3 regions of the Metabacillus sediminilitoris genome follow, and region 3 is predicted to be linked to each of the others. Evidence: riboswitches for the same ligand, from Rfam matches in the RefSeq annotation. Region 3 holds a riboswitch; each other region holds the start of a gene.
What was found. Region 3 has a riboswitch for lysine ahead of dapA (4-hydroxy-tetrahydrodipicolinate synthase). Riboswitches for the same ligand answer to the same signal wherever they lie in the genome.
Positions count from the first base shown of each region.

Region 1: another riboswitch for lysine. It lies ahead of GMB29_RS26465 (transporter substrate-binding domain-containing protein); the one in region 3 lies ahead of dapA (4-hydroxy-tetrahydrodipicolinate synthase).
Region 2: another riboswitch for lysine. It lies ahead of GMB29_RS22310 (amino acid permease); the one in region 3 lies ahead of dapA (4-hydroxy-tetrahydrodipicolinate synthase).

Region 1 is NZ_CP046266.1:5,514,326-5,524,863, reverse strand. Features, by position in the region: gene GMB29_RS26485 (ABC transporter permease) at 1-1,022, opposite strand, end outside; gene GMB29_RS26480 (ABC transporter ATP-binding protein) at 1,012-1,773, opposite strand; gene GMB29_RS26475 (sensor histidine kinase) at 1,873-2,877, opposite strand; gene GMB29_RS26470 (response regulator transcription factor) at 2,870-3,565, opposite strand; lysine riboswitch at 3,776-3,959, shown strand; gene GMB29_RS26465 (transporter substrate-binding domain-containing protein) at 4,062-4,898, shown strand; gene GMB29_RS26460 (amino acid ABC transporter permease) at 4,965-5,693, shown strand; gene GMB29_RS26455 (amino acid ABC transporter ATP-binding protein) at 5,714-6,448, shown strand; gene GMB29_RS26450 (GerAB/ArcD/ProY family transporter) at 6,598-7,686, shown strand; gene GMB29_RS26445 (spore germination protein) at 7,683-9,098, shown strand; gene GMB29_RS26440 (Ger(x)C family spore germination protein) at 9,099-10,244, shown strand; gene GMB29_RS26435 (hypothetical protein) at 10,340-10,516, opposite strand.
Region 2 is NZ_CP046266.1:4,608,526-4,619,063, reverse strand. Features, by position in the region: gene GMB29_RS22315 (APC family permease) at 1-1,182, shown strand, start outside; lysine riboswitch at 1,325-1,507, shown strand; partial or broken gene GMB29_RS22310 (amino acid permease) at 1,575-2,993, shown strand; gene GMB29_RS22305 (cation:dicarboxylate symporter family transporter) at 3,473-4,720, shown strand; gene GMB29_RS22300 (sensor histidine kinase) at 4,988-6,745, shown strand; gene GMB29_RS22295 (LytR/AlgR family response regulator transcription factor) at 6,742-7,479, shown strand; gene cstA (carbon starvation protein CstA) at 7,604-9,400, shown strand; one part of gene GMB29_RS22285 (IS3 family transposase) at 9,490-10,451, opposite strand; one part of gene GMB29_RS22285 (IS3 family transposase) at 10,451-10,538, opposite strand, start outside.
Region 3 is NZ_CP046266.1:2,665,476-2,676,013, reverse strand. Features, by position in the region: gene GMB29_RS12665 (GMC family oxidoreductase N-terminal domain-containing protein) at 1-874, opposite strand, end outside; gene GMB29_RS12660 (hypothetical protein) at 856-1,422, opposite strand; gene GMB29_RS12655 (undecaprenyl-diphosphatase) at 1,841-2,368, opposite strand; lysine riboswitch at 3,018-3,196, shown strand; gene dapA (4-hydroxy-tetrahydrodipicolinate synthase) at 3,319-4,206, shown strand; gene GMB29_RS12645 (hypothetical protein) at 4,325-4,747, opposite strand; gene GMB29_RS12640 (AraC family transcriptional regulator) at 4,974-5,858, opposite strand; partial or broken gene GMB29_RS12635 (AAA family ATPase) at 6,059-6,793, opposite strand; gene GMB29_RS12630 (hypothetical protein) at 6,994-7,461, shown strand; gene GMB29_RS12625 (sigma-54-dependent Fis family transcriptional regulator) at 7,696-9,660, opposite strand; gene GMB29_RS12620 (aldehyde dehydrogenase family protein) at 9,848-10,538, opposite strand, start outside.

The DNA.
Region 1 (10,538 bases), 2.8 Mb from region 3:
GTGAATGCTTCTGCATCGCCTGGATTTGTCATCGCAAAATGAGCTGGTACATTATTTTCGGCAGATTTTTCTGCTGAGTAATAGGAGATATAGCTTAACGATAATAAACCAATGGCAAGGGCAGATACGGTTGTAATAATCGTTAATAGCAAGGCATTCGATTTCATACGAAACATAATCGAAGAAAGGGATAATACCTCATTAATCGTTAAATATCCGTCTTTACTTTTTCGAATCATATTTGCTAGAAAACTGACAGATCCCTTGTAAAACAGATATGTCCCAATGATGACAGAGCCAAGAATAAAGATCATGGCAGCGAATAGTTCGGTCATTGAAGTAAAGTCTCCATCAAATAGTTTTGATGAAACATAGTAGCCGGAAATAATGAATATCATTCCAACTATGCCGATTATCATTTGAAAGATCGACATTTTCTTTACATTTCCTTCTGTTGAAGAAGTCACTCGAAACAGCGATAAAATACTCTGTCTTTTAATAAATAGATAATTCATCATCATGATAAAAAGGTAGATGATGAAAAAAACAATAAGTGTTTGGATAAGCGCTTGATTTGAAAACTGCAAGGTCGCAATTGCCTTGACGCCAGTCGTCTTAAATAAGATCATAATGATGATTTTTGACACAGAAAACCCAACAAATATTCCAATCAATAAAGAACCAAAATAGAGAATTAAATTCTCAGCACTTAAGATGCGAAAGATTTTATTTTTTGTCATCCCTATTAATTGAAATAAGCCAATTTCTTTACTGCGTCTTTTAATAAAAATGGTATTTGCATATAAAAGGAAGATCGAAACAATCGCAACTAGTAAAACTGATGCCGTTCGAATGGCAGCAGCTCCTTTTATTGATCCTTCTGCTGCGTCCATTGATGGGTCGTATTGCAATGTGACAAAGGCGAAATATAGGGCAACACTAAAGATTAAGGCAAAGACGTAAAGGTAATAATTTTTTAGATTCTTTTTCAGGTTGCGGATGATGAGCTGGTTAATGTTCATATTGCACGCCGCCTAACACGCCTTGAGTTTTCATAATGTCTTTAAAGAAGTTTTGTCTTTCTTGATCACCTTTATTTAGCTGTGAATAGATTTGCCCATCTTTTATAAAAATGACTCTGCTGCAATAGCTTGCAGCGACAGGATCGTGAGTAACCATAATAATGGTTGCTTTTCGTTTTTCGTTTAAGTCGCTTAATTTATTTAATAGATCGGAAGCCGATTTTGAATCAAGTGCACCAGTTGGTTCGTCAGCAAAAATAATACTTGGCTCATGAATAAATGCTCTCGCAGCGGATGTCCGCTGTTTTTGACCGCCGGAAATTTCATTTGGATACTTATCTTTTAATTCATATATTCCAAGTTCAGTTGCCACTTCCTGAAATTTTTCATTTGCTTCTTTTCTAGGTGTTTTCGTAATGGATAGTGGTAAAAGAATGTTTTCTTTCACTGTTAACGTGTCTAATAAATTATATTCTTGAAAGATAAATCCTAAATGTTCTTTACGGAATTCAGCAAGCTGCTTCTCCTTCATTTTTGTCATTTCATTTTCATTTATTTTAATTGTTCCATGGCTGACCTTATCAATAGATGATAAAACATTGAGAAGCGTTGTTTTACCTGAACCAGATGCTCCCATGATGCTAACAAATTCACCTTTATGAATTCGAATGTCAATTCCTTTTAATACCTCTTGTTTATTGAATTTATTCCCATAGCTTTTATGAATTTTAGTTGCTTCTAATATAAGCATGCAGATAACTCCCTTCATTTGGTAGTTTCATTATAAAAAATCAATGTCATGCTTTCCTTTGATTGTTCGAACAAAAAAGAAAAGCATGTGACATTCATGTCACATGCCGATTATATTCACGAAATCATTTCTTTTTGGAAAGAGCAAAGCAAAGGTTGTACCTTCACCGATTATGGAGTAAACATTTATCGATATTAATAATGGTTTTGCCGCTTTTTTTGATAAATATAAGCCCATACCTGTAGACGCATTGTCATCATGTTTCGTTGTGGATGTAAAGCCTTTTTCAAAAATTCGCGGTAAATCCTTAGAATCAATGCCCCTGCCAAAGTCTTGAATTTCTAAAATCGTTTGATCATCATGCTTATAGCTTCGAATGATGATATCGCCTGAATCACTATATTTTACCGCATTAGATAATAGCTGTCTTATAATAAAAGCCAGCCATTTTGCATCACTAAGTACCTCGGTTACCTCAAGCTGTATATCAAAGCCAACCCCTTTTTGAATACACCATGTTTGTAACGTTTTAAGCTCTTTTGTGATGATGGCTTTAATAGGAAGCATCTCTAAATATAAGTCATTTTCAATAAAGGTAATCCGTTTTTGATGGAGGTGCTGATCTAATAGCAGGTGGATACGCAGCCATTCATAGGTTAGTTGTGATTTTAATGCATAGTCATCTAATCTTTCTATCATTAAATGCATCGCTGTCAAAGGTGTCTTTACCTCATGAATCCAAGATAAAAGTTCATCTTTTTCATGCTCAACAATCATTCGATTTTGTGAAACAATAAGTTTCAATTGTTTTGTTTGGTCAGTGATCCGTTTTTCAATTATCTTTTCAAAGGGACTATCCGATTCATTTAAGCTTGTTAAATCTAGATGATCTTCCCATTCTTCTAATCTTTTATAAAACTTAGTTTCTTTGTTGTAACGGATAAACAAAAAAAGACTAAACACGATCATGCATATGAAAATCAAATAGACTACAGACTGGAATGGGATCGTTGTATCTATATAAGCGATAAAGAGGATAATCAACTGCTGGAATAAAAAGAAAAGAATCCAGCTTCGCCTTTCCATTAAGAATGTTTTAACCATTTGCATCTTCCTCTTCAATTGCAATATAACCCTGTCCAATTTTTGTTTCAATATAACGCCCCAACCCGAGTTCTTCTAGTTTTTTCCGCAATCGATTAACATTGACGGTTAAGGTATTATCACTTACAAACCGTTCGTCATCCCATAAGCTTCTTATTAATTCTTCACGGCTTACGATCTTATTTTTATGTTCGATTAGTATTTTTAATATGAAAACTTCATTTTTTGTTAATTCGATTGAGCCTGCGTCATTAGTTACCACATTTTTTTCATAATCAACCGTTGCCCCGCTCCATGTTTTGAGGGATATAGGTTCAGTGTTGTAATTGTATACTCGCCGAAGAATAGCTTGTATTTTTGCAATGAGTACATCAAAATGGAATGGCTTTTGGATAAAATCATCAGCTCCAAGCTGCATAGACATCACCATATCAGTCGGATGATCACGCGAGGATAAGAAAATAATTGGAACGTTTGAGTGTGTTCGAATCATTCGGCACCAATGAAATCCATCAAATTTCGGCAATTGAATATCTATAATGACTAGATCTGGCTTTATGGCAGTAAACTCTTGAATTACTTTACTAAAATCGTTAATTCCATAAACATCATAAGACCACCCAGTCAATCGATCCTTAATTTCTTGAAATAGTGTTTCATCATCTTCAATTAGCAATAGTTTAAACAATCGATTCACCACACTTTACTTGTATGTCTTATTTAAAGAGTATAGCAAAAAGATTCTATGTTCTATAGGTAATTTTGTAAATATAAGGAAGGTTAGTGACTCTTTATGAAAACCATATACTAAAATTTACCTATTTAAAGCTGTGTTGACAGATTGCATATGTTATTGTAGGATAATAGACATATAATTTAATAGTAACCTCACTTTTTACAGTGAGGTAGAGGCGCGGTATTTAACAGTCTGTAGTGGAGTTTAGAGAAAACGATGATGCTATGGAGAAGGAAATGTCGCCGAAGCGGGTAATATTCTCAGTATTACTAGCTGGGTCTGTAGTTAAGAGCTGCAGGACTGTCTCAATAAACATCCCGGTTTATTGAGTTGTGCTATCTCATTTGGGGAAAGAAGAGGACTTTAAGGTGACTATACATACGGCCTGAGTTTATCTCAGGCCGTTTTTTATTTAGTTAAAACCAGAAAACAGGGGGAGAAGATAATGATGAGAAGAAAATTACCATTTTTTATCGTCACATTACTTTCAGCTATTATCCTATTAGCAGGATGTGGCACAAGCAGCAGTCCAGAATCTTCATCTAAAGACGATAATACATTCAAGGTTGGTCTTGAGGCTGGATATGCACCATTTAACTGGACGCAAACAGGTGATGAAAATGGTGCTGTTAAAATTGATGGCAATGCAGAATATGCTGGCGGTTATGATGTTGAGATCGCTAAAAAAATTGCTGATGGTTTAGGAAAAGAATTAGTGATTGTAAAAACAGAATGGGACGGACTTGTTCCGGCTTTAACTTCAGGTAAAATCGATGCGATTATCGCAGGCATGTCGCCGACAGCTGAACGAAAAGAAACAATCGATTTCTCAGACAACTATTATAAATCAGATTTAGTTATGGTCGTTAAAAAAGGCAGCAAGTATGATGGTGCTACTTCAATCCAAGATTTCAAAGGAGCTAAAGTAACAGCTCAATTAAATACATTCCATTATTCAGTCATTGATCAAATTGAAGGTGTCGCGAAAGAGCCAGCTATGGATAACTTCCCAGCAATGAGGGTGGCTCTTGAATCAGGAGTCATTGATGGTTACGTTTCAGAGCGACCTGAAGCTGTTAGTGCATCAGCTGCTAACGAAAATTTTGCAATGGTTGAATTTACTAAAGGATTTGAAACATCTGATGATGATACAGCAATTGCTGTAGGTGTTGCAAAGGACAGTGAATTGACAGAAAAAATCAATGAAATTTTAGCAGGTATTTCAGAGGAAGAACGTACTAGTATCATGGATGCGGCGATTAAAAATCAACCAGCAGCAGAATAAGGATCAAGTTAAAACCGGCTGTAACTTCTTACAGTCGGTTTTATGATGAAGTAAAGGAGGAGAACCATGACATTTGAGTGGATCATAAAAATTATTACAGAAAACTGGCCGATGTTCCTGCGTGGAGCAGGAGTAACACTTTTAATTGCATTAATAGGTACTATTTTTGGAGCGGTCATCGGATTGCTGGCGGGAGTTATTCGTACGATTCCAATGCCTGAAAAAGGTGCAAAAAAGATTTTATTAAAAGTGATTAATGTCATTCTTTCGATTTATATTGAATTTTTCCGCGGAACACCGATGATTGTGCAAGCGATGGTTATTTTTTATGGCTCAGCTTTAGCGTATGGGATCGATATGGATCCGTTAGCTGCAGCAATCTTTATCGTGTCGATTAATACAGGAGCTTATATGGCTGAGATTGTTCGCGGTGGTGTTGTATCGATTGATAAAGGCCAATTTGAAGCAGCACATGCGTTAGGAATGAATCATCTACAAACAATGATGAATGTCGTATTGCCGCAAGTGGTTCGTAATATTCTTCCGGCAACAGGTAATCAGTTTGTCATTAATATTAAAGATACCTCTGTTCTTAACGTTATTTCGGTAACCGAATTATATTTCCAAACAAAATCAATTGCAGGTAATAACTTTAGATATTTCGAATCATTCTTTGTAGCATGTGTGATTTATTTTATTATGACGTTTGCAGTTACAAGAATATTACGTTATATCGAAAAGAAATTAGATGGTCCTGATAACTACACAATGAATGTACATGATGCTGAAAAATAACAGAAGAAGGAGGAGAGACTATGGAAAAAGTAATTGAAGTACAACATTTAAGTAAATCCTATGGAACTCATGAAGTTTTAAAAGATATTGATTTCACGGTAAATAAAGGAGAAGTAGTCACTATCATCGGTTCCTCTGGATCTGGTAAATCGACTCTTCTTCGTTGTATTAATTTGCTAGAAAAACCAAGCGGCGGTCAAATTATCTATAATGGTGAAAATATTTTAGACGATAAGCATGATATCAACTCATATCGTCAGCATTTAGGGATGGTCTTTCAGCAATTTAACTTATTTAACAATCATAATGTCCTTGGAAATTGTGTTGTAGGTCAAGTAAAAGTGTTGAAGCGTTCTAAGGAAGAGGCCGAGAAAGTGGCAATGAAATATTTGAAAGTCGTTGGGATGGATAAATACATGAACGCCAAACCAAGACAATTATCAGGCGGTCAAAAACAACGTGTAGCAATAGCCCGTGCCCTTTCAATGGAACCTGATGTGATGTTATTTGATGAACCAACTTCAGCACTTGACCCAGAGATGGTTGGCGAAGTTCTTAAAGTTATGAAGGAGCTTGCTAAAACAGGGCTAACGATGTTGATCGTCACACATGAAATGGAATTTGCGAAGGAAGTATCTGATCGTGTTGTCTTTATGGATAAGGGAGTTATTGCGGAAGAAGGAAGTCCTGAGCAAATTTTCAATCATCCTACACAGGAACGTACGAGGGAATTTTTAAAACGAACATTAAAATAATTGTAAAAAGCTTCAGATCATCATTGATCTGGAGCTTTTTTATGTTAAGAATTTGCTCTTTGTGTTCCATTACAAGCCCATTTCTACCTCTAGTAGAAAGAATATTTTTGATGAACCGGAAAATACTAGGGGAAAAAGGAACATAGAAAATGCAGAACACAATAAGATTTATCTCGGTCATGTATGTGATTTTACTTTCTGTCGGTCTATTTGCACATGTCGAAATCATTCCTGGAATATTATCTCTTGTTAAAAGAGATGCGTGGATAAGTATATTATTAAATATACTTATCCTTCCTTTATGGATATTAGTGCTTTATAAGATTATAAAAATGATAAACAGACGGTCGATCATTCACCTTATAAGAAATCAAGGAAACTCTTTGTTTTATTACATACTGCTTTTTCCCATAGTTTTGTATATGCTGATTAATGCCTTTATTACAGCAAAAGATATTATATATTGGTCACAATTAAGCTATATGCAAGGCTTTAACAGTTTCATCTTAGCAATCACCCTGCTTATTTTCTGTTTAATCTGTACGGAAGCGGGATTGTTTTCAATTGGAATTTTAAGCAGTCTTCTTTGTCCATTCGTGATATTTTTAGGATTTTTTATTTCTTTTGCCAATATGAAGAAAAAAAATTATGAACTGCTTTTTCCGCTGTTTTCAGATGGTTTCTTACCAATAGCACAGGGGCTTATCTATACGGCATTACCGATCTTGGAGTTATTTATCATAATTTTTTTGACGCCTGTTTTAAAAAAGGCTGTGACACGAAAGCAATTATACATTGTTGGAATCATTATTATAGGCTTAATGATCGGACCAACAATCGGGGCAATTGTAGAATTTGGTCCTCAACAGGCAGCTACCTATCGCTATCCTGCTTATGAACAATGGCGTTTAATGTCTATTGGCAGATATTTTTCCCATACTGATTTTCTTGCCATTTTTCAATGGCTTTCAGGTGGTGCAATTAGAATCAGCTTGTTTGTTTACATTTCAAGCCGGATTTTAGCAAAAGGAAAACACAGAAAAAAAATAATCAGAATCATTTATATCATTTTGTTTGTTAGCTGTATCATTCCTGTTGATCAAAGCCTTATGACAATCGTGATCTTTGGTTATTTTAGACCGATATCATTTCTGTTAATAATCCTGCAAATAACGATGATAGCTATATACTTATCGAAACATAAACAAAAATGGAATAAAGAGGTGAGTGGTTCGTGAATGAGCAGATTTTTTCCGTTGACATGCTTCAGCAGCTTTTCAACCAATCAACGGATATTAAAGTAAAAACAGAAAATATAAATGATGAAAGATTCTTATTTGTGTATTGCGATTCTTTAACGGATGCTAGTCTGATCCAAGCATTATCCATTCCAGGAACCGATATGAGAACGAACTCACTTTATAATTCCATTCAAATGGAAACTCATCTGAAAGAATCAATGACTTCAGAAAAAATTGAAGAGGCTGTTTTATCTGGGAAGCTAATGGTAGTTCCTTTCGGAGAGCATCTTTATTTTTATAATATTAGTAAATTCCCATCGAGACAGCCGGATGAGTCTGTTGCAGAAGTTTCGATTCGTGGCCCGAAGGATGGATTTGTCGAAGATATTACAACTAATATTGGGTTAATCAGGAGGAGATTACGTACCTCATCATTAGTTATTGAAGATTATACAATTGGGAAAAGAACAAATACTAAAGTATCCCTTCTTTATATTAAAGATATACTTAACGAGAATATCTTAAAAGATATTCAGGGCAGACTTAATCGTTTAGATGTAGATATTTTAACAAGCTCTTCTATGTTAATGGAGTACTTGATCGATAACAAATTTTCGCTTATTCCCTTAATAGACTATTCAGGTAGAGCAGATTTCGTCACACAGTCTATCAACCAGGGGAGATTTGCCATTGTCGTTGATGGAGCACCAACTGTTTTAATTGCACCAGTAGATCTTTCATTATTGTTTAAAACTCCTGAGGATGATAATACAAGCTTTTATTTTGCCTCCTTAGAAAGATCGCTGCGTTTTTTAGGGTTATTTACGACAACATTTCTGCCGGGTTTTTATACAGCTTTAATCACACATAATGTAGGACAGTTACCACTTCCATTTATAGCGACCATTAGTGTTTCCAGATCAGGCCTGCCATTTTCACCATTAATAGAAGGTCTTATTATGCTCGTCATGTTTGAGTTGTTTAAAGAAGGGGGTGCCCGCTTGCCTAAAGGGATTGGTCAAACTGTTGCCGTTCTTGGAGGGTTGATCATAGGTGATGCTGCTATAAGAGGAGGCATTACCTCTCCAACAATGCTTGTCGTGATTGGGATAACAGCCATTTCCAGCTTTACGCTTGTTAACCAATCCTTATCAGGCAACCTTTTCTACGTAAGAGTGTTTGTTCTTTTATTCAGTTATTTCTTAGGGATATATGGATTTTTCTTAAGTCTTCTGTTCGTTTTCCTCTATATATCAAAATTAAAGTCTTTTGGAATTCCTTTATTAGCTGAAATAACTTCCCAAGATGGAAAGGATATTTTGTTTAGTTTCTTCCGTTTCCCTTTTTTATTCTCGAAAAAAAGAAATGCATCTTTGTTCATAAAAGATGGTACGAGATCGGGTGAATAAATGAGAAAGCTAGTTTTCATGACATTTATTAGTATATTCCTTTGTGGTTGTACGAATATTGAAGAAATTCAATATGAAGCTTATGCTGTCGGGCTTGGAATTGACTATAAAGATAATGAATATCACGTCACCTTACAATTCTTAGATTTTTCAAATGTTGCGAAAACAGAACAGGGGAAAAGTGACCAGCCTGGCCAGGTATGGTTAGGAGAGGGAAAAGGAGAAACTGTTGAAGATGCTTTTACAAAGATTTATCAAGGAATACAAATTCCAGTTAACTATGACCAAATCAGTGTATTTGTTTTTGGGAAGTCATTATTAGAAAATAAATTAGATAAAACCTTACAAGGTTTAGATACAAATTTCAACATCCGATTAACAGGTTTAGCTTATGGTACGGAAAAACCAATAAACGAAATTTTTACAACAAAAGTTCCTTTTAATTACCCTTTCACAGTATCTCGAATGAGTCAGCCTGAATATATGCAGGAACAATATTCTTCCATTCCTCCTGTTTCATTACAAGAGCTTATTTATCAATTTAATGAACATACAAAGACGATATTATTACCAAATATTTCGATTAACGAAGAGATCATGAAGAAAGATATGGAAAACATTCCCGTCACCACTTTTAATGGTGCATTTATGATCAAAGATGAAGAAATGAAGGGTCTCTTAACGAATAATGACCTTACCGGTTTTATTCACGTAAATAACGAATCAGATCGAACGACTTTAGTTCTAAATGATAGGAAAGAAGAACATGTTCAAATAGAACTATTAAAACCAAAGCTTAAAAGAATCATGAAAAAAAACGAAAATGATATAGTAATCGGTCTACATATAAAAGTGTCAGCGATTATTAGAGAATCAAGCGAAAATATTCTCTCCAAAAAAATGAAGAAACAGCTTGAAAAAGAGATCAAAAATAAAGCATATGAGGCATATATGAAAAGTAAAGAGATGGGAGGGGACATTTTTCAATTTGAGGACTATATATATCGCTATATGCATAATGATTGGAAAAAACTTCATGAAAATCAGGAGTTTCCAACTCTAGAAAAAGAAGATATTCACGTAAGTGTGAGACCATTAAAAAGTATTAATAAAATCAATTCTGGGATTAATCCCCTTATTAAATAAGGAGCTGGTTCGCATGCCGATGGAATTTTCTGCATGTAAAGGCACCTCTGTTAAGAATGATCAATTAAGAATAATTAAATGATCATTCTTCTTAACTATATCGATTGGACTCTCAGCCAGGTATCCCAATAATCACCCTCTTTACCATCTGCCTCTCCCATTTGCTCAATATGCTTTCTTATGATAAAGCAGATACGAAAGGTTTGATGGATTGAACCATCTTCTTCTACTTCATTATACGTGCCTAATGTATGATAATAGATCATTCTCATTACTATAAACTCCATTTTTCCA
Region 2 (10,538 bases), 1.9 Mb from region 3:
TTGCTGCTAAGAGCTTTTGCATCTGGGAGTTCAGCATTAACTGGTGTTGAAGCCATTTCTAACGCTATTCCTAACTTTAAAGATCCCGGTCCGAAAAATGCTGCAAAAACATTAATGGCAATGGGGATTTTACTAGCTATCTTATTTTCGGGAATCGTTTATTTAGCTTATTACTATGGCATTACACCAAAAGCTGAGGAGACGGTTGTCTCACAAATTGCTGCAGAAACGTTTGGAAGAAATTTCATGTACTATTTCATACAGGGAACAACAGCTATGATCCTTGTACTTGCTGCGAATACCGGATATTCAGCATTTCCATTACTCGCCTTTAACCTTGCTAAGGATAAATATATTGCAAGGATGTTTACGATAAGAGGCGATCGTTTAGGGTATTCAAATGGAATTATTTTTCTAGGAGCCGCATCAATTCTGTTAATCATTGTTTTTAAAGGCCAAACAGAACAATTGATACCACTTTATGCTGTAGGAGTTTTTATACCTTTTACATTATCTCAGACCGGGATGCTCGTAAAATGGATTCGAGAAAAGCCTAAAGGCTGGATTGTTAAATTAGTGATCAATTTCATTGGTGCCTTAATTAGTTTTCTAGTTATGTTAACATTTTTTATCACCAAATTTGGTCAAGTATGGTCTGTTTTAATTTTCTTACCATTACTTGTTATCATCTTTCATCGGATTAAAAGTCATTATTTGGCGGTAGGAAACCAGCTAAGGATAACAACTTGTGATCCTGTTAAACCAATTGAAGGAAATGTCATTATTGTACCTGTAGCTGGAATCACTCATGTGGTTGAAAACTCGCTAAACTATGCAAAGTCTCTTAAGGCAGATCAAATTATTGCGGTGTATGTTTCCTTTGAAAGAAAAGATGTAAAAACATTTGAAGAAAAATGGCAAAAATGGCAGCCTGATATAAGATTAGTTACACTTTACTCTTATTACAGAAGTATTATCCATCCGTTAAAAAAGTTCATTGACACAGTAGAACATAAAGCAAACGAATCGAACTATCGGGTAACTGTATTGATACCGCAGTTCATTCCAAAGAAAAAATGGCATAATATTCTTCACAATCAGTCAAGTTTACTCATTCGTGCAGTACTTCTTTATAGAAAGGATGTTATTGTCACTACTGTTCCCTACCATCTTAAAGAATAACTCTCAATAGTAGAATGAAACGAAAAATTTAGTTCTGAAGAATAAGAATATTAAAGCATTTTAGTAGCTTATTGACACTGGATAAAATGATTTGATATTCTCAAAACTAAACAATTATATAGGTGAAATCCTCATCATATCTCGGTGAGGTAGAGGTTGCAGCGGTTATGAGTAGTGTTTTTGGAGATCTGGTGGGATTGTAGAAATAAACACAAAAGGAATTGCTGCCGAAGTATGGGTAACCACACCAGCTATCCATACTGGGACTGCATCAAAAAGGTGTAGTACTGTCATAGATTAACATCTATGGAGAGCTATGAAGAGATTGTTGCGGTTTTTTTGAATTCAAAGCGCATGAATATACAATTTCATGCGCTTTTTTCGGAGGGTTTATGATGAAAGAAAAAAAGTGGGGGCTGTTGATTTTAACCTCTTTAGTTGTAGGTAATATGGTAGGTTCAGGGATATTCATGCTGACGAGCACACTAGCACAGACAGCAAGTCCTCTTGGCGTCGCATTGGCATGGTTACTTACAGGTCTTGGTGTATTAATGATTGCACTAGTTTTTGGGAAATTATCGATTCGAAGACCTGACTTAACTGCCGGTCCGCAAAGCTATGCCCGTGAATTATTTGAATCACCTCGTACGGGAGATATAGCCGGATTTAGTATGGTTTGGGGATATTGGATTGCGAACTGGATTAGTAATGTTGCCATCATTACAAGTTTTGCAGGATACTTGTCAACATTCTTCCCGATTATGAGTGCTTCTACTGTTTTATTAACAGTTGGAAATCAAGATATTGAGGTTGGAAGATTTGTTACATTTACTATTTGTACAATCTTGCTTTGGGGAACTCATTTTATCTTAATTACAAACCTTAATGCTGCAGGAAAATTAAATGTAGTTGCGACAGTTACGAAAATAATGGGTTTTGCTTTATTTATTGTTGCAGCACTATTCACATTTCAATATTCAAACCTTGGGGATCTTTATACACCAGTAATAGATTCAGCAGGTCAAACACATGGACTTTCTTCTCAAATTAACATGGCGATGATATCAACACTTTGGGCATTTGTTGGAATTGAGTCAGCTGTTATTTTATCTGGACGGGCAAAATCACAAAGAGATGTCAGCCGCGCCACGGTTATCGGCTTATTTATTGCGTTATTGATCTATATGGGAATAACGTTGCTTATTATGGGGGTTTTACCGCAAGAGGTTTTAAGAGCTTCTGATAAACCGTTTGTGGATGCACTTTCTGTTATGATTGGTGACACCGGTGCGACAGTTATGGCGATACTCGCTATTATTGCCTTATTTGGATCAACAATTGGTTGGATCCTGCTAAGTGCTGAGGTACCTTATTAAGCGGCAGCAAAAGGAGTCTTTCCGAAATATTTTGCTAAGGTTAATAAAAAGGGAAGCCCTGTACGAGCATTAACATTAACAAATGCAATGTCACAATTATTTATTCTATCGGTTATATCAGGTACGATAAGTGAGGCCTATACATTTTTAACGACATCAGCAACGCTTGCTTATTTGATACCATATTTAGTCTCAGCTATTTTTTTCTTGAAGCTAATTATAAAAGGACAGACATATGATCATCAAAATGGATTGCGTATGGTAGATGGAATCATTGCAGTTTTTGCCCTTATATACTCGATTTATGTCATTAAATCTGGAATAGCTGATATGGTGACATTTACATTGGGAATAGGACTATTCGCAGCTGGAGTGATCTTGTACCCAATTATTAATCGCGGGAAAAAGAATCACCAGCTTACTAATAAAAACTAAAATATTGCATATTCACTCGATATCTTATTAGACAGGAAAGATGAAAGCGAAAAATCAGCTTGGTAAAAATTGTACAAGCTGATTTTTAATATGACAATACCAATATCATAGTGAGTGAAAGGTGATCATGACTTAAAGGGCCATCCTCCAGACCAGATAACAGGTGAAAATTGAAATTGGTTCTAAAGGGTGTGGAAGTGGTTCGATTCCAACCGACAAAAACACAAAGTGAAATCGAGAAGAAATACCTATTGCTTTGTTTTTTATTATTTGATTATTTAGGCCTATAAAGTGGAGCTGTTTTGTGAAAATAAACCTTTTTTATTATTCTGTAATATTTAAAACTGAATATTTAAACAATTAAGTTCTTTGTATCTATAGGGTGGTTCTTATTTCCTAACCGTAATTATTATTATTGTAGAAAAAGTTCTTTTAGGATATTATATATAATGTATAAGTGTAAGATGGGAGGAATAACGTTGAAAAGAATTGGACTTGCTTGGCAAATTCTCATCGGTTTAATTCTTGGGATTATTGTTGGAGCGATCTTTTATGGTAATCCACAAGTAGCTGCATATTTACAGCCGATCGGTGATATATTTTTAAGATTAATAAAAATGATTGTTATACCAATTGTCATCTCAAGTATTATTGTTGGGATTGCAAGTGTTGGCGATACAAAAAAACTTGGCCGTTTAGGTGGTAAGACGATCCTCTACTTTGAAATCATTACGACAATCGCTATTATACTTGGTCTGGTTGTTGCGAACTTATTCCAGCCTGGTGCTGGAGTGGATATGGGATCTATTCAAAAAACCGATATCAATAGTTATGTTGAAACAGCTGAGAATGTAGAAACTCACGGTATTGCTGAAACATTTGTCAATATCGTTCCTAGCAATATTTTTACTGCTTTTATCGAAGGAGATATGTTAGCTATTATCTTTTTCTCTGTTTTATTTGGTTTTGCACTGACAGCAATAGGAGAAAGAGGAAAGCCAGTGTTAGCATTTTTCCAAGGTACAGCTGACGCTATGTTTTATATGACAAATCAAATTATGAAGTTTGCACCATTCGGTGTATTCGCGTTAATCGGAGTAACGATTTCTAAATTTGGTTTAGAATCACTCATTCCTCTAGGGAAATTAGTTATTACTGTTTATCTGACCATGGCGTTTTTCATTATTGTGGTACTAGGTATCGTTGCAAAAATGGCTGGGGTTAATATTTTCAAATTTATTCAGTTAATAAAAGATGAATTACTGCTTGCGTACTCTACAGCAAGTTCAGAAACAGTATTACCAAGAATTATGGAAAAAATGATTAAATTCGGCTGTCCAAGAGGGATTGCTTCATTTGTTATTCCAACGGGCTACTCATTTAATCTAGATGGTTCAACATTATATCAAGCATTAGCTGCCGTTTTCATTGCACAAATGTATGGAATTGACCTGTCACTATCACAGCAGATTTCTTTAATGCTAGTTCTTATGGTGACATCTAAAGGTATTGCTGGTGTACCAGGGGTATCATTCGTTGTACTATTGGCGACATTAGGAACAGTCGGAATTCCGATTGAAGGTTTAGCCTTTATTGCTGGTATCGATCGGATTTTAGATATGGCTAGAACAGCAGTAAATGTTGTAGGTAATTCACTTGCAGCAGTAGTGATTTCAAAATGGGAGGGAGAATTTAAGCCTAATTCTTCTTCTAAACAAGTTGCATAAGAATATTTGAGGCATTACTGCATTGAGCAGTAATGCCTTTCTTAATGGAGGAAAGTAAAAGATATGCTGTTTTTATAACTGGTCTAGCCAAGTAAATAGATCATTCTATTTAAAAATTGTGTTTTCTTCCTTTTTTATTGAAGAAATCTGGATTAAATAGTTTACTTCATCTTTTACTTGCATATTAATTGTGAAGTCAGTTCCTCATCAGAAATTTAAAATATTGTATAATATAACTCTGAGGCTGGGAGGGAGAAGGAATCGAATATGATTGAATTATTGCCTTTAATGATAGAGCGAGTTGGTATTCTTGTTATTGTTGCGTTTTTGCTTTCTAAGATGCAATCTTTTCGCCAAATCATCCATAATGAGCATACTTTTACTGAAAAAATAAGTTTAATTATGATATTTGGTCTATTTGGCATCATTAGCAATTACACTGGAGTATTAATTAATAATGGAGCAATTATGGCGCAAGCATGGAATGCTGATGGCGATATTGATGGAGCAATAGCCAATACAAGAATTATGGGTGTTGTCATCGGGGGGTTACTTGGTGGTCCATTTGTAGGTTTAGGTGTAGGTGTTATCGCAGGTGTGCACCGTCTAACACTAGGTGGGTTTACAGCTATTGCCTGTGCTCTATCTACAATAATTGCTGGAATCGCCACAGGGGTTATAGGAAAACGATTCGGAATTAGAAAAAATAGATCACCTTATGGAGCTGTGGTGATCGGGATTTTAATGGAATGTATGCAGATGGGGATTATCCTATTGATTGCGAAGCCATATGAATCCGCTCTCAATCTTGTTGAAGTAATTGCTATTCCGATGATTGTTATTAATGCTTTTGGAACGTTATTATTTATTTTTATCATTCAAAACATATTTCTTGAGAAAGAACGGCTAAGTGCATTACAAACACAAAAAGCTCTTTATATTGCACAGCAAACGCTTCCTTTTTTTCGCCAAGGGTTAAACCCGCATTCCTGCAAAGAAGTTGCCGAAATTATGCTAAAGGGAACAAATGCTGATGCAATTGCGATTACAAATCAAGAACGTGCCCTTGCACATGTTGGAGTAGGTTTAGACCATCATAACCCATCTCACCAACTTGCAACTAGATTGACTAAGAGAGTACTAGAATCAGGGGAAGTAGAAGTTGCCAAGTCGAGAAGTGAAATACAATGTTTTAAAGAAGACTGCCCTTTACAGGCTGCAATTGTATTGCCTTTAAAAGCACATGATCAGACAGTAGGTTCTTTAAAGATTTATTATACCCAGCCAAGCAAATTAGATACAGTTGAGAAGGAGCTAGCTGAAGGTCTAAGCAGGCTTTTTTCAACACAGTTAGAGCTTGCAGAAGCAGAATTGCAAAGGAAACTATTGAAGGATGCGGAAATTAAAGCGCTACATGCGCAAGTTCATCCCCACTTCTTTTTTAATGCAATGAATACCATTTCAAGTCTAATTCGTACAGATGCGGATAAAGCAAGAAAGCTCTTATTAAATTTTAGTACATTTTTTCGAAGCAACCTGCAAGGTGCGAGGCAAATTTTAATACCGCTTGAAAAAGAACTTGAACATGTGGAAGCATATTTAACCTTAGAACAAGCTCGCTATCCTGATAAATACCAAGTTGAGATGAAGATAGATCCAGCGTTAAAGTCTGTTTTAATCCCGCCGTTTACTTTACAGCCATTAGTGGAAAATTCCATTCGTCACGCTTTTCCAAAGATGAAAAACGGAAAGGTGGCGGTTACTGCACAGATAAAAAACGGGAAAATGGTCCTTATCACAGAGGACAACGGTATGGGAATTCCTCAGAACTTAACTGGTTTAATCGGAAAAGAAACCGTTCATTCTGATGAAGGAACTGGAACAGCACTATGGAACATTAAAAAGCGAATTGAAGAGTTATATGGACAAGAAGGATCGTTTACGATCAGCAGTGGACAAGATTGTGGGACAAAAGTGTCTATGATATTACCTTTAACAATTGAGCCAATGGGGGAATTAAGATGATTAAGGCATTTGTCGTTGATGATGAGCCATTAGCTAGAGATGAGTTAGCATATTTATTACGCCGAACAAAACAAGTGGAAATTGTGGGTGAGGCAGAATCGATTGACGATGCAATTGGAAAGATATTTGAGGTGGAAGTGGATGTCCTTTTTTTAGATATTCAGTTAGCAGGTGAAAGTGGATTGGATTTAGCTAGTAAGATTCTTCAACAAAAACATCGGCCGGAAATTGTCTTTGCAACTGCATTTGATGAATACGCATTAAAAGCATTTGACTTGCATGCAATTGACTATTTATTAAAGCCATTCGATGAAACGAGAGTTCAAACAACAATCCAAAAATTAGCAAAAATTCTGCGTACAAAGAAAAATATGAATGGAGCAAAAATAAGCAATCGGACTGAAGGGAATGACCGGCTAGCGATAACAGTTGATGAACGAATAGTCATCATCAACGTAAATGAACTATTATATATTGGAACAATTGATGGAAAAACAATCGTTGTTACGGAAAAAAATAAATATCAAGTCAGTGAACCACTCATTAGCTTTGAACGAAAGCTTCAATCACATCAAATCTTACGTGTTCATAGAGCATTTTTAATAAATATATATGCAATTGTAGAAATTGAGCCGTGGTTTCACTCCACCTATAATCTCATTATGAAAGACGGGGAAAAAGTACCGGTAAGTCGAACATATACAAAGGATCTAAAACAATTGCTGGATTTTTAATTGCATTTCAGACTTGAAAATATGCGGCTCAGTCTCTCATTTTAGCATTTTATTTTGAAACCGCAATGTTAGCGTTTTTAAGTAGTAACATGAAGACAAATAACCTATAAGGAGGTCGCATAAAATGAATGCGGTTACAATAGTTATTGCTTCGATGTGTATATTAATGATTGCTTATCGTCTTTATGGGACATTCATGGCTGTTAAGGTTTTAAAGCTCAATGATGCTAAACCTACTCCAGCACATGAATTAAATGATGGGAAAGACTATGTCCCAACAAATAAATGGGTAACGTTCGGACATCACTTTGCTGCGATTGCAGCAGCTGGTCCACTTGTAGGACCAATCTTAGCAGCTCAATTTGGTTATCTTCCAGGCTTGCTCTGGTTATTAATTGGGGCAGTTATTGGTGGGGCTGTACATGATGCAGTTGTTCTTTTTGCGTCAATGCGAAAAAAAGGCAAATCACTTTCTGAAGTAGCAAAAGAAGAACTTGGACCTGTTGCAGGTTTCTGTACAGGACTTGCGATGTTGTTTATTATTACAATTACAATGGCTGGTTTGTCCATGGTTGTGCTTCATGCTCTTGAAAATAACCCATGGGGAACGTTTGCAGTAGGAATTACCATTCCAATTGCGATGGGTGTAGGTTTGTTTTACAAGAAAACAGGAAACTTAAAATTAGCTTCAACAGTTGGCTTTATTTTGCTTATGATTGGGGTTTTTGCAGGACCATCCATACAAGGTACTGCACTTGGAGATTTCTTAACACTTGATTCAAAAACATTGGCTATTATTTTACCTATTTATGCTTTCTTTGCAGCAGCTTTACCAGTATGGCTTTTACTTGCACCAAGGGATTACTTAAGCAGCTTTATGAAAATTGGTGTATTTATCGCTTTAATTATTGGAGTGTTCATTATTAATCCTTCGATCCACTTTCCAGCAGTAACAGAGTTTGTTGGCGGAGGCGGACCGATTTTAGCAGGACCAGTGTGGCCGTTCATTTCAATAACGATCGCATGTGGAGCCATTTCTGGATTCCATGCCTTCGTTGGTTCAGGTACAACACCAAAAATGCTCGATCGTTGGAGTGATATTAAAGTAGTCGGTTTTGGAGCAATGCTTGTTGAATGTTTAGTAGGAATCATGGCACTAATTGCAGCTACTGCTCTACAGCCTGCTGATTATTTTGCGATTAACTCAACACCTGAAGTATTTAAAACATTAGGAATGGAAGTTGTTCACTTGCCAGAACTAGCACGTGAAATTGGATTAGATTTAGAAGGTAGAACTGGTGGGGCCGTAACATTGGCTGTAGGGATGACGTATATCTTTACAAGCATACCTTGGTTTGATACCTTATCATCTTACTTCTTTCAATTTGTTATTATGTTTGAAGCCGTCTTTATCTTAACGGCAATCGATGCAGGCACACGTGTAGCTCGTTATCTCATTCAAGATTTCTTCGGTGAATTTTATCAGCCATTGAAAAAAACGGATTGGCTGCCTGGAAACATTATTGCGAGTGCATTAGCATGTTTTATGTGGGGATATCTTCTTTATTCAGGGGACATTGGTTCCGTTTGGGCATTATTTGGTGTATCCAACCAGCTTATGGCCTCAATCGGGTTAATTATTGGTGCGACTGTTATTTTGAAAATGGCAGATAAACGGAGATATATGTTAACATGTCTCATCCCGCTTGCCTATTTGTTTATTACAGTAAACTATGCAGGCTATTGGATGGTGAAAAATGTTTACTTAAACCCAGCTGCAGCAGGTTTCAATGTTCTGAATGCAATATTATCAATTATCATGCTCATTTTGGGTGTCATCATATTAGTATCTGCTATTAAAAAGTGGATGGAACTTTGGAACACGCCACGTGTACAAATGGATGTTACATCAGTATCTTAATACAAAATTTTTTATAATATATTAATTAAAAGAGGCTGTTTTAGAATTTTGAACTGTGCCCCACATTACGGACAGTTTAAAAAAAGTGCCTATGCTGCTAATAAGTAACCCCGGTATTGTGCCGGGGTCATTTTCATTAAGCCCCATTGATAACGGTAGTTGTTATAATCCTCTATTACTCTATCGATTTCTATTTTCACTTCAGATATACTTTCACACGTTTTAAACTCAGCCAAATCCTTGAAGTGGCCAAAGAATCCTTCCATTGGGGCATTGTCCCAACAATTCCCCTTGCGGGACATGGATTGTGTTAGTCCTAATTTCTTTACTTTCATCTGGAATTCAGGATGAGTATAGTGAAACCCTTGATCTGAATGTAAGATTGCTTCCGGATGGAAGTAGCCATTTACTGCTTTTTCTAACTTTATCAGTGTCTTATGTACAATATCCATTTTCAAGGAAGTCGATAAATAATAAGCTAGGATTTCTTTCGTTGTTCCATCTTTAACGCAAGATAAATAAGCCTTCTGTCCATTACCATAATAAATATAGGTAATATCCGTAAGTAACACTTTCCCTGGCTCTTCCTGGCTAAATTCACGATTAAGGATATTGGGGCAGGTACGATGTTCCTGAGTCGCCCTTGTTATTTTTCGATAAGGATTTGTCCTTCTAATCTTGGCTACTAGATTATATTTAGCCATCAACCGTCTAATCTTCTTGTGGTTCATCACAGCTAAATAATCATTCTCCAAGAACATTTTGATTTGAAGGGCTCCAACCTTCTCCTTTTTACTTATAAAGATATGCCTAATTAGTTCTATATCTAATTCGTCCTTCTCTTCTCGAAGTTCCCGTGATAAGGCAGACTTTAGCCAGTCATAATAGCCACTACGACTTACACCTGCTAATTTGCATAGGTAGGTAACAGAACCCTTCAACTGGTGTTCCCTAATTGTCTTCTCAATCAAATAAAACGTTTCAGCCTTTGTTAATATCTTTTCTTCTTCAACGCCTGCCTTTCTAATTCTTCTAGCTTTTTTAAAAAATCATTCTCAGCCTCTAGGAATTTAATCCGAGCTTCTGCCTTCTTAAGTTGTTCCTCTACAGAAAGGGATTTTGAGGATGGTCTCCCTGT
Region 3 (10,538 bases):
CTGTCCATGTATCACGTATGACGACGCCAATCGCACGCAACCCTTCAGAAGAGTCTATATCCGTTACTATTTTCAAAACAAATGCATTTGGCCTGATTGTGACATTACTTGTTTTTAAAGCAAGTGGCACATAGCTGACATTTGTTGAGCGCTTAGCAATTTTATCCATCGAGGGTCCATGAGGACAACCGTTGACACAATGCCCCGCAAGAGTGCAGCCTTCCATCCAGGATAGTTCCTCTAAACGAACATGAGGATTTAAAATATTGTTATTGGGAGGTAAGATCGCGTTAGGTTGTGGCCGAAAACCCGGGACTGTTACATCCAGTGTAGGAATCAGATGCCACCCAGCCTTTTTCGCCCCATAGTAGAATAATTCTTCTTTTGCAGTAGTCGGTGCAAAGTTTACCGGTAATGTATCTTCAACCTTTTCATAGTATGGAATAAGTTCCAGATAAGATAGTGGCCATACATGATCTACAGCCATTGGGAATGCTCGGGGGCAATTAGCTGTATAAACTTGGGTTGTTCCACCAACACCTGAGCTTTGCCAAATCATCCCCTTCTGTTTTATATTCCGAAACCATTGGGAACGACTGCGGTCAGCAGGCCCCCACCGAAATCTGCCAGATACCAAATCATTCATATTCTGTTCATACTTGTTTACCAATTGTTTATAAAGGCTTACATCCAAATCATCAAATGTAGAACTAATTTTGGCACCAGGCTGCAGATTCGGATTCTGCCATTTTTTATTTCCATACCATGGCCCTGCTTCTAAAACCAACACCTTTAATCCCATTTCACCAAGTTCTTTCGCGATGACGGCTCCGCCACCGCCAGAACCAATGACAATCACGTCCTCTTTCGCCATGAATCTTCCCCCCTCTTATGCGGAAATGCCATTAAGTATCCACGAAAATCACGATAGCCAAAAGCAGGACCTGGATATTGTACTTCGATCCAGCCTGGTGGAAAATATTCGATTCGTCTAGATTCAGGCGGAAGTAGACGTGTTGATCCATATGCATTCCATTCCGAATAATGCCCAAACATCGTAAGTTGATTTAGTACATCCATCATATTTTGAATAAGTCCTGGGTTATTTTGATAAGGTGAAGGCAAATTTTCGAGATTCAATTCAAGTCGCTCCAATAGAGTAATAGCTTTTAACCTGTCACTCTCCATAAGAGAAGCAAATGGACCGCCTCCCGAAAAGGCACATACATTTAGAGGATATTTCACCTGTCCCGTTTGGATTAATTGTGCGGCTGCAACATCGAGCAATTGTGCTGTTGATTTTGAGAAGGTTGGATGAACTAGTTGTAATTGCATTTCTATTGGAATGCTTATAGAGTGATCTAAAATCCAAATTATATATTCATAAACACTTAGATCAAGTGCTTCATCTACTTGTGCCATTTTTATTATTTTATTATAGCTAGTAGTTGGTGGGATAATAGCGTGTTCGAGTGCCTGAAAAGTAGCTCTCGTATATGGATTATAGATTCCATTGTATGCTCTATTTTTCGCTATCTTGCTTACCCCCTTAAACGTTCAAAAATCATTTCATATTACTCTTTATCCTTATTTAGCTGATGATTTTTCTATGTCAGGAAGTTTCGGTTCATGGTAACAGTATCGATCGATCCATGAAAATAAAGATATGGACAAAAGAAAAAAGATCCTCTTAAAAGTAAAGGATCTTCTAAAATATTCGTCAATGTCGTTAATTACTACTATGAACTCCCATTCCTGCCTTAGTAACGGATATATTTGATGGACGATGGAGATCCCCTCCATACTAGGCGATTACCACTAATAAACAATGAAAGTGACCTTAATGAGTAGGCTTTTTTTTCAGTTCCATGTGAGTATCAGTTGGTATTTTATCAAGAATAATACTCGTCATAGAACCAATAAATGCACTTCCAATAATATCAGATGGATAATGATGGCCTACCCAAATACGTGAAAAGCCAGTTAAGCCTGCCAAAACCATCATGATTAAACCAAGGACACGGTTATAAAGAAAGATAGATGTTGAAATAGCAAATACTAACAGCGTGTGTTTACTAGGAAACGTTGAATCCATTTTTGATGGAATCAATATGCCTACGCGGCGTTTCATAAAAGGACGTGGTTTAAAATAAACCAATTTAATGATTGTATGTATGATCAAGGTAATCCCCGAAGATTTCACCGCATTTCCAGCAGCTTTTTTATTGGAATCATTTCTAAACCACATAACTATCAATACAAAAACAAATACATATCGAATCTTATTTGAAATCACTATCATCAATAAATCAATGGGTGTACAACGTCCTGATAGACCGTTGATGATATTAAAAGCTTTGTTGTTCATAAAAAAGGATCTCCTAACCTTATAGATATAAATAAAATTCCCCGTGAAGCAGGAATTATGTATAGATAACTCTAATTAGTTGCAACAATAAACGAAAGCAATCATATCTTACAGTTACCTGAAGAACTGCTGTCTCGTACCAAATGTACAAGTATATTTGGTATTTTATTGAAACTTTTTCTTTCGTTTAAAATAAGTGGTGGTGGATTCATGTGTTAGTAGATGCTTATTAAGGAGTTGGTTTTATTGGACCTACTTGTAGGCATATTACACTTTGTTGGTGAAATCACTTCTGCTGCAGCTATGGCAGCTTGGAGTTATTTTCATGAAAAACTTGAACGGAATAATTGATATAATGGGGGGGCTAGTCTGTTTCGATTAGTCTCTTTTTATATCGCATTTTCTTTTGAAGGACATCAATCTGTATGTTATTCAAGTGTCTAAAACGTCATATCATTATAATTACTTAGACAGGAAGAATTCAGATGTTATGATCAAAAGGCAAGTTTAACAGAGCTTATAAAATAATAAATACCCAAAGAAGTTGGCGTATTCCATCCAAGATAAAAAATCATAATTTCCTTGCAATTGAAAGAATTATCTGTTATATTACACTCAATTACATATTTCTTATTTCAAAACCTTTTGAAGTGAGGATAGAGGCGCAAAGATCATTAGTATACAATTCGAGGAGAATGAGATCCAGTGACGATTGTAGAAAGGGGTATTTGCCGAAGCGGAAAGAATCTCATGTTCTTGAAGCTGGTTCTGCTATTGAATAAATACAGAACTGTCATATAGGAAACTATATGGAGGGCTATCGCACGGGAACGATTTTTGATTCTTATTGTTTCTAATGCAACAGCGAATCCCTCGTTGTTGCTTTTTTGCGTTTATGGAAAATTGCCCTACCCTCCTCTTATTAAAAAATACAAAAAGGGTGTGTAGATATGAATTTTGGTCAAGTATTAACAGCAATGGTGACTCCGTTTGATCATAATGGTGAAATCGATTTTGAAGCTACGAGAACGTTAGTGAATCATCTTATTGATAATGGCTCTGATGGACTAGTGATCGCTGGGACAACAGGCGAATCACCAACACTAACAACTGAAGAAAAAGTAGAATTTTTTAAATTTGTTGTAAACGTTGTTGCAGGAAGAGTGCCAGTCATCGCTGGGACCGGCTCTAATAATACAAAAGCATCGATCAGCTTAACTCGTCTTGCTGAGGAAGCAGGAGTTGATGGCATTATGCTGGTCACTCCATACTATAACAAACCATCACAAGAAGGCATGTACCAGCATTTTAAAGCCATTGCCGAATCAACGGTATTACCAATCATGCTTTACAATATACCAGGTCGAAGTGTTGTTAACATGACGGTTGAAACGATTGTCCGCCTTTCAAACATAGAAAATATTGTTTGCATCAAAGAAGCAAGCGGTGACCTTGATGCGATGGCGCAAATCATAAGTAAATCAGCTAGTGATTTTACATTGTACAGCGGTGATGATGGCTTAACAGTACCTGTATTAGCGATTGGTGGGGCTGGAATTGTTTCCGTTGCTTCCCACATCATTGGCAATGAAATGCAAAATATGATCAACAGTTTTAAAAATGGCGATGTTATCAAAGCTGGTGTATTACATCGCGAGCTTCTGCCGATTATGAACGCATTGTTCGCTGCACCAAATCCATCACCTGTAAAAGCAGCCTTGAATATGCGCGGGATTCAAGTTGGCGGTGTTCGCTTGCCGATGGTGGCTTTGAATGATGACGAGACAAGAGCTTTAAAGAGTGTTCTTGAAGCTAGTAACATCAACGTTAGCAGCTAACTAACCATAAACAAAAGGATAGATGAACAGGCAAGTCCTTATCAAGACCAAAAAAGAGATAGATAAATGGAAGGACATGACATATTAGTCATTTATAATATGTCATGTCCTTTGTTCTTTATGGGAAGAAAGTAGGCTGTCTTAATTTCTCTTTGTCCTCAATAATTATCTGTGTACCCGCGTGTGCATCGAGTATTGAACTGATTACTTTTATCCAATCCCCAAAATTAGAGAGTACTTCTCCTTCCAGTTCGATTTTTTCATCACTTGTAAAGGCTTGAGTTGTAGTACCAATACTATCTAAAAATGTTCCAATGCTTCCAACCCAAGACGACAGTACTATTTGTCTTTCATTTTCATCTGCTCTAACTTCCTCACTAATCAACATAATTTTAGATAAATATAATGATTCCATTATTGCACCGATGAATTGAATCCAGACTGCAATGGAAACCTGTTTTTCAAGTTGGTTAATCAATTCCTTATTGTCATTATGACTACTTTCTTTGGTTTGATTTTTGGTTTCTGATTGAGTATTCACTTTATTTCACCCCATTCTTTATACACGTTATGCAATAATATGGACAAATGCGAATGTTAAATTTACTTTTGATGGGGATATAATTATTCAACTCCCTCTATATAGAAAGGAAAAAGCGATCCTTCTTTATTGAAGCATCGCATCCTTTCCTTTAAATACATTTAAGTGACATGGGTATATACCTTTCTTTTCTATAAATGAAGATCTATTAACTTTTCCGCATTGATCATATTACTTCTACTTTTTTCTTAACCGGGATCCAAATTTCGCTTTTAAATGTTGGTGATGTTAAATCTTTACCCTCGTTCCACAATATTTCTGGTCCTTCTGTCTGTTGATAGTATGAAGATGGAAACCATTCGGCATATATACGTCCCCAAGTTTCTTGCAGTGTATGAGGAAAAGGACCGACTGAATCGAATACTGCCCACGTTAAGGCAGGAATATCGAGTTGTGTAAGGTTATCCGGACAATCCTTCGTTGTTGCCACACCAATATAATGATCAAGATCTCCTTTTTCCTCCATTCGGCCTTCCGAAAAATTTGTTGATGCCTGAATCAGTCCGATCGGTTCAACATTAGATAGTTCTTTCAGTTTATTGATCATCTCCATATTCAATATTTTCCACATTGCTGTTATTTCCGTGTTTTCTCCTTGGAATACAATCGGCACTCTTTTCTTAATCCCAACGATGTGAAATGCCGCTTTTTCTTCGATTCGGTACTTCATTTCACTTCCTCCTTTAATTGATAATTGGAAGGTCATTTGTGGATAGGCCTTTAGTGATTGCCCATTATTTCTGGCCTGTGATGGTGTTACACCATGCAATCCTTGAAAAGCTCTCGTAAATGAATCTGCTGAGCTGTATCCATATTGCATTGCAACATCAATTATTCTGATGTGACTGTTAGTAAGCTCAAATGCTGCAAGGGTCAGGCGTCTGCGACGGATGTATTCTGAGAGCGTAATACCTGAGAGGAAAGAAAACATCCGTTTAAAATGATATTCAGAACAGAAGGCAAGCCTTGCAACTTCTTTAAAGTCAATCTCATGTGTAAGATTTTCTTCTATATACAGTAACGCTCGATTCATGTTCTTAAGCAAATCCATTACATAACCTCCTTCATCAAAAGAATAGCAGGAATTGATTATTTCCATCCGACATTTTGTGCACCATTATGTAGTGTTACGTTTAAATGCAACATATCCGATTAGAATACCTAGTTCATCCTCCAACACATATCATTTCACATTATCTTCCCTTAATAAGGAAGAAGTGACGACCATTGTACAGTCATCACTTCATTCCTTCATTCCTGATACTCATCCTCACTAAATATTTCAGCAAGAAATTTATCCCTATGTTGTAAAAAGTATTTTGTTATTTGATAATGATCTGTCATTTCATAATCGATCTGTGCAATTTGTTCCTGATCAAAACTTAAAATATCTGCATTAGGATACCCCAATAAGATTGGAGAGTGTGTGGCAATGATAAACTGAGCATTGCCTTTAGAAGCTAAATCATGAATAATTCTCAAAAAAGTTAATTGTCTTTGTGGTGACAACGCTGCCTCTGGTTCATCTAAAAGAAAGATGGATTCCTCTTTAAAGCGATGTAAAAATAATGACAAAAACGATTCTCCATGTGATTGTTCGTGAAGCGATCGTCCACCGTATTGACGAAATCAGGAATCATCCACTTCATCAATATGTGTAGCAAAGTTATAAAACGATTCTGCTCGTAAAAAGAATCCGTTCGATATTTTAGGTAACCAGGAAAGTCTTATATATTTACCGAGCACAGATTCTGATGCATAAACATCATATGTATTATTGCGTCCCCCACCTGCTGTATTGAATTCACATTTGTCTGCAATCGCTTCTAACAAAGTCGATTTGCCAGAACCATTTTCGCCAACGAAGAAGGTTACATTCCTTTTTAAAGAGATCTCTTGGAGATTTCTTATCGCAGGAATTGAAAACGGATAACGATGAAGAGAAGGTATATCCTCACGTAAAAGTGTAATTCTTTTTAAAAACATTTTAAATCACCCATAAGAAAGTATATCAGATAAAAAAAGAGAGATGGAAACAAGTTCAAAATACGGTGATTGTTCACAAAATTGCCTGATAGTAAAAAGAAAATTCTTCCGACATTCCCCTATCAAAATGAAAGGACATACATAAAACGCTTGAATACAGGAAAAATATCCATATCAATAAAGCAAAGGAAGTTATAAAAGTGAAAAAGAGAAATACATTTATTATTTTAATGACCATTTTGCCTTGGCTAAGTATTCCGCTTCTTGGTGTCAGGACCTTTAAAAGATTTCTTCCAAGTGTAATATTTATGAATTTATATCTAGTAGCAGAAGGCAGATTCGCGGAAAAGAAAAAGTGGTGGTGGTTTCCATTCTCTGTAAAACCTAATGTATTAGCAGAGCTACCCTTAATCATTGGTCCATTTTTTGTTGGCTCATTTTGGATTTTGAAATACACTTACGGAAAATTCAACTTATATCTTTTGGCCAATGTTATCATTGACTCTTTATTTACCTACCTTGGCATGAATTGGCTTAAAAAGATCGGGTATGTTAGTTTAGTTAGGTTAACAAAGTTTCAATTATCATTAGTATTTTTAATAAAAACATTTTTATTGTATGGCTCTCAAGTTTTATATGAAAAATGTTTCAATCCATCTTTGAAATAGAATGCAGTTGAATGAAGAATTTGTATATGGTACGGACGTTAATCAACCTGTACCTGCAGAAAAAAGCAGCATCATATTTGAAAGACACTTCAATAGTATAATCAGATTTTGACTTACGGTGAAAATATAAAAGAGTAACACATGTGCGTTACTCTTGGAATTTAAATAAAACCATGCAAAAAATAACATCAGTGTGCAGAAACAAAAGTGAGGCATCTCTCAAACGATCATGTACTACTTAATCTGATACTTTTCCATTTTTTTATATAATGTCCCCCGAGAAATACCCAATTGTTTAGCTGTCTTTGTTAAATTATACCGATTATCACGGAGAGCCTTCATGATTTGGGTATGTTCATCTTCTTCATTTTGGGGGATCATGGTCTCTTGTGTCTCTTTTTCTTTCTTCCCTGCAGATTCTACAATGTAATCTGGTAAATGGGCTGGAAGGATTCTGGCATTGTCAGCGAAAACAAGGGCATGTTCCATCACATTTTTCATTTCTCTGACATTACCTGGCCAATCGTATGATTGCAAAATCTCTACCGTCTCAGGCATCAAGATATAATCAGAAACATGAGGATTTTGCTTTCTCAAAAAGTACTCGGCGAAATGTACAACATCATCTTGGCGTTCCCGTAGCGAAGGAACTTTTAATTCAATCACATTCAAACGATAATATAGATCTAAGCGAAATTTTCCTTCTTCGGTCGATTTTTTCAAATCCTTATTTGTTGCAGCTATTATTCTTACGTCTAAAGGGCGAGGACGGTATTCGCCAACGCGAGTCACCTGTTTTTCTTGCAGTACTCGCAGCAACATGGCCTGGATCGGAAGCGGAAGTTCCGCAATTTCGTCAAGAAACACCGTGCCGCCATGTGCTGCTTCAAAAAGCCCTGCTTTTCCTTCTTTCATTCCCCCTGTAAACGATCCTGGTGCATAGCCAAACAATTCACTTGCCACAAGGTCATGAGCCAATGTAGCACAGTTCAACGCAACAAAGGGTTTGTCTTTTCTCAAGCTGTTGCTGTGAATGTATTGTGAAAGGACTTCTTTGCCTGTTCCGCTTTCTCCGATTAAAAGCACGGACATATCTCGTTTCGCAACCTTCTTTATTTTTTCCAGTAAACCCAGCCACTGTAGTGATTTTCCAATCACACCTGTTTGTGTCTCATCGTCACTCTCCGTCGTGCCGATCGTTGCTGGGCCCCCTCTATTGCTATGCTGGGGTTCTAAAGATGGGCGTTTACATGTGCGCATAGGTTTTCGCCGCATTTGGATAATGGCACCAATCATCTGATCACGGTAATACACAAACTGGAGGCATCCCCCTGAAGAATCACTTGAAAAAGGCAATGGGTGCTCTTTGGGAACGGATGTGGTGGAAAGACGAATAACCGATTGTTCTTGGCTCATTTGGAAGAAATGATGCCAATCAAATTGGTTGCTCCACTCCTGCTGCTGATTGATGATGTCAGGATCATTGCTTCGCACGATCTGTCCGTCATTATCAACAGCGATCAGGATATCATTCGCTATACGTAGTTCTTTTTCTAAGTAAGCGTTCTCAAGAAAAAGTTTATGAATCTGCAGTTGGCTAAATACTTCCATCTCTAAGCTTTTCGCCAGCATTTCTGTCAATACCATGGCATTGGCAGGAAAATCCTCCGTAAAACAGGTTAAATCCAATACACCTATCGTCTTACTGCTGATCGGATGAAAAATCGGAACACCTGCACAAGAGATCATCTGCCAGCTCTCACAGAAATGCTGCGCATCTTGGATCACGACAGATTTTCCAGCTATAAGTGTCGTACCAAATGCCGTCGTTCCGCATAACTCTTCACTCCATACTCCGCCAGGCACCGCATTGAAGGTTTTCAGCAGCTCCTTCAGCCCCTCCTCTGCGTATACGCTAAGGAGTCTTGCATGGTTATCCGCTAAAATGAAGGAATACCTTGAACTCGCAAATGACTTAATTTTGGGGATAATGGTCTGGAATGCACGGTATAACAGGCTAGAGGTTTGCAGCACTTGTATTTCCGCCTGCTTTAGTACTTTAGGTGATTTACGCAAATTCAAATCAACATTGTACGATAAGCTTCTATTCCAGGATTCAGCAATGACGGGTGGCGTATTAGCATTTACTTGTTTGCTGGAAAGGAAGTTATCTCTAGCAAGAATTCGTTCATGATACATAGATTAGCTCCCTCCATATATTTCTATTAACCTATTATAATACACAGTTACCATTGAAGGCGAGAATGCTCCCACTTCCATTTAAGTGTGAATCGTTCACTAGTGTATGGTAATAGCATTACTGGAATACTCTAGTACAACAAGAAAATCCCTAAGTCGCTTGGACAAAGGGATTTTTAACATAAGATCAGAACGGAAACGGACGTTTCTCCTTTTGCACAGACACCCAGCGAGTAGTCGTAAACTCTTCGAGAGACCAATCACCGCCATAGCGACCTAAACCAGAGGATTTTTCTCCACCAAATGGGATGTTAGATTCTGTGTTCACACTTTGGTCATTAACATGAATCATTCCCGTCTCGATTTGTAAGGCAACTTCCACACCATGCTCTACATCACGGGTAAAAATTGACCCACTCAAACCATAATCACTTTCATTCGCAATTTGAATCGCTTCTTCTTCACTCTCTACTGGTAAAATGGCTGCAACAGGTGCAAATTGCTCATTCTTTGCTATGGCCATATCATTGGTCACATTTGTGAGAATAACTGGTTCCATCAGGTTCCCTGCCACATTTCCCCGCTTGATACATACTGCCCCTTCACGGATAGAATCATCGATCCAGCCTTGGACTTTATATATTTGCTTCTTATTAATAAGCGGGCCAACAAATACGGAAGGATCAAACGGATTTCCTACCTTCACAAGTTGCGTTTTTTCCTTAAAAGCTTTAACGAATTTATCATAAATATTCTGATGTACGATAATACGATTTAATGCCATACAAATTTGACCTTGATGCAGGAACTTTCCAAACACAGCAGCGCTCGCAGCTTGTTCGATATCCGCATCCTCCAGAACGATCATCACATTGTTT